Tahibacter amnicola: one gene and its partner. The protein of the gene in region 1 interacts with the protein of each later gene in a pairwise test. Links are inferred from orthologs where the notes say so. Each region holds a gene or a part of one and is shown on either strand. Other genes may lie near its edges.

Region 1 (3,148 bases):
GAAACTGGGCCAGCGCGCGCCCGATGGCGTCACCGCTGATGCCGAGCTGCCAGGCCACGGAGGCCGCCGCCAGCGCGTTGAGGACGTTGTGCCGTCCCGGCAGGTTCAGTGTCACCGGCAGCGGACCGTCCGCGCCCGGCAGGTTCAGGTCAAACCGCATCTGCCCGCCGTCCTGGCGCACGTTGCTGGCACGCACGTCGGCGGAATCGTTCTCGATCGCATAGGTGATCGTCGTGCGCAGGGTGCGCCGCGCCAGTTCTGCCACTTCAGGATCATCGATGCACAGCACCGCCAGGCCATAGAACGGCAAACGGTGCAGGAAGGCGTCAAAGGCACGCTTGACCTTGGCGAAATCGCCTTCGTAGTTCTCCAGGTGATCGGCATCGATATTGGTGACGATGGCGATCATCGGCGACAGCATCAGGAACGAGCCGTCCGATTCGTCCGCTTCGGCCACCAGGTACTCGCCGGTTCCCAGGCGCGCATTGGCGCCAGCGGCAGTGAGCTGGCCGCCTATGACAAAGGTCGGGTCCATGCCGGCTTCGGCCAGGACGCTGGCCATCAGGCTGGTCGTCGTGGTCTTGCCATGCGTGCCGGCGATGGCGATGCCGCGCCGGAAACGCATCAGCTCGCCCAGCATCTCGGCACGGGGTACCACCGGAATACGACGCTCGCGTGCGGCGAGGAGCTCCGGATTGTCGGGCCTGATCGCGCTGGAAACCACGATCGCATCGGCATCCGCCACATTCTGCGCCGCGTGCTCGCGGTCGATGCGAATACCCAGTGCCGCCAGACGCCGCGTCGTGCCCGAGTCGGCCTTGTCCGAGCCGGAAATGTCGTAGCCGAGGTTGTGCAGCACCTCGGCAATGCCGCTCATGCCCACGCCGCCGATGCCGACGAAATGGACGCGACGGAACGCCTGCATGACGTCCTCATGGGGAGCAAGACGACGCGGCGTCATGCGGCCACCTCCAGGCAATGGTCGGCGATGGTGGCGGCCGCATCCGGCTTGGCCAGGGAGCGCGCAGCCACCGCCATGGCGATGAGCTGCTGGCGACTGCGTAGCAGGTCACCGAGCGTGCCGGCGAGCACCTGTGCGGAAGCCTGCGACTCCGGCAGCAGAACAGCGGCACCCGCGGCGACAAAGGACTCCGCGTTACGCGTCTGGTGATCGTCCACCGCGTGCGGAAACGGAACCAGGACGGAACCGACGCCGGCAGCCGCGATCTCGGCCAGGGTCAACGCGCCGGCACGGCAGACCACCAGGTCCGCCCACGCGTAGGCCTCCGCCATGTCTTCGATGAAGGAATCCACCTGCGCGGACACACCGGCGGCGGCGTAGGCTTCACGCGCCGCGTCCAGATGCCGCGCACCGCACTGGTGGCGAACCTGAGGACAAATGTCCGCATCCAACGCGGCCAGCGCCTGCGGCAGCCGCGTGTTCAGCGCCTGCGCGCCGAGACTGCCGCCCAGCACCAGCAGGCGCAGGCTCCCCGTGCGCTGTGCCAGACGCTCCTGTGGCGGAGCCAGCGCGCTGATCGCCGCACGCACCGGATTTCCGACCCAGCGCAGTTTTCCACTTTGCGCGAAAGCGTCCGAAAAACCGCTCAGGGTCAGGCGCGCCAGGCGCGACAACACCCGATTGGTCATGCCGGGAACACGATTCTGCTCGTGCACGAGCAAGGGGCGGCGCAGCATCCAGGCGGCAAGCCCACCGGGGCCGGCGGCAAATCCGCCCATCGACAGGACACTGCGCGGATCCACGCGCCGCAGGATGGCGCGCGCGGCCAGCACCGCCTTGATGATGCGCAGGACACTGGTGAGCTTGACCATCAGTCCCTTGCCGCGCACGCCGCCGATATCCAGGGTTTCCAGTGCAATCCCGGCCTTGGGCACGATCTGCGTCTCCAGTCCGCCCTGCGATCCCAGCCATACGACCGGTATACCGCGACGGCGCAGTTCGTCGGCCACGGCGACGCCGGGGAAGATGTGACCGCCGGTTCCACCGGCCATGATCAGCACGGGCTGTGCGCTGCCACTCATGCCCACACCCCCGCTTCCGTGCGCTCGCGCGACGCCGACTGTGCTTCCTCGCGCGTGAGCTCGTAGCTCACCCGCAGCAGCACGCCGACCATGGCGCAGGTCATCAGTACCGACGAGCCGCCCGAGCTGATCAGCGGCAGGGTCAGGCCCTTCGTCGGCAGCACGCCCAGATTCACGCCCACGGAAACCAGCGCCTGCAACGCAATGAACAGCGAGATGCCGAAGGCGACGTAACCCTGGTAGTACAGGCCAGCCTGCACGGCGCGGGCGCCAATCATGAGACCACGGCCGCACAGCCAGGCGAACAGGCCGAGCACGAGTACGACGCCGAACAGGCCCAGCTCTTCGGCGATCACGGCCAGGATGAAATCGGTATGCGCTTCGGGCAGGTAGAACAGCTTCTGTACCGATCCGCCCAGGCCCACCCCAAACCATTCGCCGCGACCGATGGCGATCAGCGCCTGGGTCAGCTGGAAGCCGTCATTGAACGGATCAGCCCAGGGATCCAGGAACGAGGTCAGGCGCTTGACGCGGTAGTCCTCGGTCATCGCCGCCCATGCCAGCGCCGGCATCAAGGGCAGGGCCAGGGCGAAGAGGTTGCGCATGCGGGCGCCGCCGAGCCAGATCATGCCGATCGTGGTCGCCACGATCAGCGCGGCGGAACCGAAATCCGGTTGCAGCAGAAGCAGGCCCACGATCAGGCCGGATACCAGCACCGGCTTGATCACGCCCAGCAGTTGGCGCTGTACGCCTTCGCGGTGTCGCACCAGGTAACTGGAGAGATAGGCCACCAGCATCAGCTTGACCGCTTCGACCGGCTGGAATCCGGAAATGCCCAGGTGAATCCAGCGCCGCGCACCGTTGATGCGCATGCCGAGCCCCGGCACGAAAACCGACAGCAGCAGGACGATCGCCAGCATCAGCAACACGAAGCTGTAGCGCTCGACATGCTCCAGCTCGACGCGGGTGGCGATGAACGCGATCAGCAGGCCGCCCGCCAGGAACATCAGGTGGCGGGTCATGTAGTAGAACGGACCGATGTGCTGGTTGTCCGCCACCGGGATGGAACTGGATGCCACCATCACCACCCCGAGACCGGCCAGTC
Region 2 (4,518 bases), 5.0 Mb from region 1 along the record:
GGATCGGCTGCCGCCGTGGCCGTGGCGGCCCGCGTGATCGCCGCGGCCGCTGTTTTCCGCTGATGTGGCAGGCGGTGCACTTCCACGGGGCGACCGCTTCGGCATTGCTGTTGCCGCTGCTCGCCGAAGGGGTCATCGCGCTGCTCATCCCGGCCATCCTGGCGGCCACGATCGTGCATGAAACGGACTATCGGGACGGCATCCGGCGCTGGCTGACGCTGTGGACGCCCGTTCTTTGCCGGTGCCGACCGGCGCCAGCGGGCAGAGGCGATGTGGTGCCTGCTGCTCGCGACAGATGGTGTTGCACTTTGGGGAATGTGGAGGTTGCGACATTCGTGGCGGGCGACGGTGGACCCCGCGTCCGCGGCGGACGCGCCCGGCCTTTGACCCATCGCATTCAGCTGCCGCAGCTGTGCAGCACCCATGCGTCGCCGCGGCGCAGGAAGTACACGGCGGAGTCGCCCTTGTCGCTGCTGGCCAGCAGCGAGCCCCAGCCGCCGTCGTTGCCGAAGGCTTCGTACGCTTCGGCGCGCGGACACGCTGTCGCCAGCCGCGCGATCGCCTCGGTCATGCCTTCAAATCCGGCCAGGGCCTGGCGGGTGGCGACATCGAACCCGTTGGCTTCGAGAAATGCCTCGACGCCGCCCTCGTCGAACGCGGCGCGTACGCGCGCATAGCGTTCGGCCATGCGGTCATGGTCGGTGGCATCCGGCTGCGCCGGACGGCCATCCGGTGCGACGCGCTGCTCGGCCGCCAGGGGCGTCTGGTACAGCGACTGGCGATGCACACGCAGGCTGGCGGTCAGGTCCAGGTCGTCGCCGAACGCGTAACTCGCCGTAAGCGCATCCGGGCCCCAGTAGGCCACCTTTGAGTAGCACTGGCCCGCATTCTGCGCACAGCGCACACGCCGGCCGCCCTGGTGCCGCGCCCAGACGGCCGCGAGTTTTCCCGCCGCATCCAGTTCCAGCTCGACGTAGGGGGCTCTGGTCCAGCCCAGCAGGAGCGCCAGGTCGATCACCGCGTAGGCATCATCGACGGGCAGGGCGACCAGGCGCCGATCGGTGAGCAGGACATGTGTGGTATCGCCCTGCGGTTGGCGCCAGGCATAACCGTCACGGAAGGCGATCGATCCCGCCGCGTATTCCGAGTAGAGCCCGTCGACACGGAACTGGGTGGGACCGGGCGCCTGAGCGGTACAGCTTGCGGCGAGGATTGCCAGGGTGATGCACGTGCAAGTGGTCCATCTGCGGTCCATGCCGTACTCCAGGTTCGGGTAATCCGGGCGACTTCACGGTGCAATCGCACCGATTTGGCCACCATAATGCGACGATCGTGGACGCAACGCCGTCCAGACGGTTCGGGCTGACGTGGGGCGCACGGAACGGCGCCGCCTGCCAGGCAGGTTACGTCACCCGCAATGCGCGACGCCGCAGGGAGCGCCGCACCGTGGCCCATTGAATAGGGAGCAAGACGCCGTGTCCTATATCGCCGGTGTTGCCAGTGTCGCGCTGTTGGTTCTTGCCGTGTGGGGCGGGATCATCAACCTGGTCGCGGTACTGCTGACGCGTGCCGCCGCCCGCCGTGGACTGGGGCGCGTCGTATCGCCCGTGCCGCTACTGGTCCAGCTGCTGGCGGGTGCTGCGGCCCTGGTCGCCAGTCTCGCGGGTATCGACTGGCTTCCCCAATGGCTGTTCTGGACGGTCGCCCTGGCGGACGTGGCGCTGTGGGGCCTGTTTGCCTCCCTGTTTGCCTACCTTGCCAGCGTGCGGCGCGTCGCCGGCCGCTGACCGCGACGGGCACCCGCGCGCAACAGCTGCTACCGTTGCGGTCGTCCCACTTGCCTGACGATCGCATCGCATGGATAGAACCCGAAAACCCGGCCGGGATACGCCCACCTCCGCCTGGGACAACGCCCGGCCCCGCGGTCCGCGCCCTGACAAGCGCGAACGCGAGCGCCTGCGTCGCGACAACGCGCCGGCGCCGTCTTCGCCCCCGCCCCCGTCGACACGCAGCGCGCCGGCGCACCAGCGGCACGAGGAGGTTCGCCTGTTTGGCATCAACGCCTGCCAGGCCGTTTTCCAGCATCGGCCGCAGGATGTGCGCAAGGTCTACCTGACGGAGGAGCGCATTGCCGCGTTCAAGCCCGTGCTGGCCTGGTGCGTGCGCGAGCGCGTCGGTTATCGCATCGTCGAGGGTGCCGACCTGGACAAGCTGGCCGCAAGCCAGCACCACGAGGGCGTGTGTTTTGAAGTGCGACGGCGCGCGCCGCTGGCGCTGGATGCGCTATTGGCTCAGCTGCCGGCAGCGCCGGCGCCGGCCTTGCTGGTAGTGCTCGATGGTGTCGGAAATCCGCACAACTTCGGCGCCGTGCTGCGCAGTGCGGCGCATTTTGGCGTGGCCGGCATCGTGTTGCCGGCGGATTCGCCGCTGACCCTGTCCGGCGCCGCCTGCCGGGTCGCCGAAGGGGGAGCGGAGATCGTTGCGCTGGCACGGCCGGAAGCGGGCCAGGACGTCGTGGCGACGCTGCGGCACGCGGGTTTCGCGGTCGTCGCGACGGTGCCTCGCGCGGGTGAGGCCCTGTTCACCGGTGGCTTGCCGGGCCGCACCGCCGTCGTTTTCGGCGCGGAAGGGGAGGGCATGAGCGCCGGGCTGATCCGCGTGGCCGATCACCGCCTCACGATTCCCGGCACGGGAAATGTGGAAAGTCTCAATATCGCCGCCAGCGCCGCCGTGCTGTTCGCCGAGTATTTCCGGCGGCACAAAGCCTAGACGCGATTCCCCGGCGCCGCGCCCCGCGGCGCCGGTAGCACGTTTCAGTGTTCCTCGACGCCGTTCTTGAAGGCGCCGGCGCGCGAGCCGAAATCGCCGTCGGCCTCGGCGGCCATATAAGCCCAGGCCGCGTACACAGCGACGTTCTGGGCCAGCTGCGCCGGGTCGATCTTGTCGAAGGTGTCGTTGGCCGTGTGGTGCAGGTCGAAGTAGCGGGTGCCGTCCTGGACCAGATTCATCGCCGCCATGCCGGCGGCATGCATGGGACTGAGGTCGGGCCCGCCGTGCGCCCGTTCGTCGCCGCGGATCACGCCCAGTGGCCCCAGCACTTGCATCATCTGGTCGACGGCAGCCAGCGCCTCGGGTTTGACGCTGGCGTCGAGCTTCCAGATGCGGTCGCCGCCGAAATCGGCTTCGGATCCCAGCACGTGCCGGCTCAGCTCCGCCTGGTGCGCGGCGAAATAGGCCTTGCCACCGTACAGGCCGGCTTCTTCGTTGGCGAAGGCGACCACGCGCACCGTGCGCCGCGGCGCCTGCGGCAACTGGCCGATCAGGGCGCCTGCCGCCATGCTGATCGCAACGCCCGCGCCATCGTCGATGGCACCGGTGCCCAGGTCCCAGGAGTCGAGGTGGCCACCCAGGATGATGATCTCCTCGGGCTTCTGGCTCCCGGTGATCTCGGCGATGACGTTGGCACCGGTGTATTCCCCGTCGAGGCCGCAGTCCAGGTTCAGGCTCAACTGGACCGGCTGGCCCTGCCGGATGACGGTTTCCAGGAGGTCTGCGTCGGGATTGGAGATCGCCGCGGCGGGAATCTGCCGGCCCTTGGCGTCCCAGGTGGTCACGCCGGTATGCGGAAACCGGTTGCTGTCCGTGCCTGCCGAACGCAGCACAAAGCCGGCCGCGCCCTTTTCCGCGGCCAGGGCAGGTCCGCGACTGCGCACGCGGCTGCCCTTGCCGTAGTCGTGGCCATCGCGATGGGCTTTCATGCGCACCGAGACGAAGACGATCTTGTCTTTCACCGCTTCGGCGGGAGCGGCCTTGAGCGCATCAAGACTGTCGAACAGGGCAACCTCTGCCGTCAGCCCTTCGCGTGGCGTCGCCGGCGAGTTCCCGAGCGCAGTGACCGCCAGGGTGTGGCGATAGGGAGCGACGAGGGCGGCGCTCTCGGAACGGCGAACCCAGCGCGGGTAGGTCACCGGCTCGGTCCATACCTTGTCGTATCCGAGCGCCTTGAAGCGGGCGACAGCCCATTCGCGGGCACGCAGGTCGTTCTCGCTGCCGGCCAGGCGTGCGCCGATCTCGCTGGTGAGCGATCGCAGCAGCTCATAGGCCGTGTCATCACGGCCCGCGTCGTCGCGCAGGGTGACGGCCGTTTTCACCGCGGCATCGGGAATCGTGGTCATCGGCGCAGTGCGGGCGTCGGCGGCCTGGGGCAGTACAGCGGCGAGGGCGATCGGCAGGGCGCGCAACATGAGGGACTCCGATGGCAAAGCCGCTATCGTGCCAGAGGTCGGGACCCGGTGGATGCAGGACGATCGTCAGGGGGCATGTTGCCGATTCCACCCGCTGGGCCGACGGGTCGATGGCCTGGTGGTACGATGCCCGTCGTAATCGGAGGTAGCACAGATGCCGCTGCGCGCCGTGATCGTCCTGCTGGTCCTGTCGGTGTTGTCGACGGGCTGTATTCGCCAAGGCGCCGACGAACGCGCCGAACGCATGGCCGCGGAACTGCGCGAGGCCAAGCGT

The links. The genes of interacting proteins can lie anywhere in the genome.
Region 2: the proteins of murG (region 1) and N4264_RS04015 interact in binary tests that used the Escherichia coli proteins (3 or more experiments, as listed by UniProt). The link is inferred for Tahibacter amnicola from one-to-one orthologs.

Annotation. Positions count from the first base shown.
Region 1 is NZ_CP104694.1:6,003,684-6,006,831, forward strand. What follows is about bases 1-3,000. They hold murG (undecaprenyldiphospho-muramoylpentapeptide beta-N-acetylglucosaminyltransferase), read right to left. Parts: upstream 2,044-3,000; coding sequence 958-2,043; downstream 1-957. Other genes in these bases: murC (UDP-N-acetylmuramate--L-alanine ligase), read right to left, coding at 1-961; ftsW (putative lipid II flippase FtsW), read right to left, coding at 2,040-3,000. Outside these bases: more of ftsW, read right to left, coding at 3,001-3,148. UniProt on the Escherichia coli protein: Cell wall formation. Catalyzes the transfer of a GlcNAc subunit on undecaprenyl-pyrophosphoryl-MurNAc-pentapeptide (lipid intermediate I) to form undecaprenyl-pyrophosphoryl-MurNAc-(pentapeptide)GlcNAc (lipid intermediate II).
Region 2 is NZ_CP104694.1:961,083-965,600, forward strand. Bases 1,027-3,813 are described here. They hold N4264_RS04015 (TrmH family RNA methyltransferase), read left to right. Parts: upstream 1,027-1,857; coding sequence 1,858-2,769; downstream 2,770-3,813. Other genes in these bases: N4264_RS04005 (hypothetical protein), read right to left, coding at 1,027-1,255; N4264_RS04010 (hypothetical protein), read left to right, coding at 1,476-1,787; N4264_RS04020 (M28 family peptidase), read right to left, coding at 2,814-3,813. In the rest of the region: N4264_RS04000 (hypothetical protein), read left to right, coding at 1-63; more of N4264_RS04005, read right to left, coding at 398-1,026; more of N4264_RS04020, read right to left, coding at 3,814-4,244; N4264_RS04025 (WD40/YVTN/BNR-like repeat-containing protein), read left to right, coding at 4,399-4,518.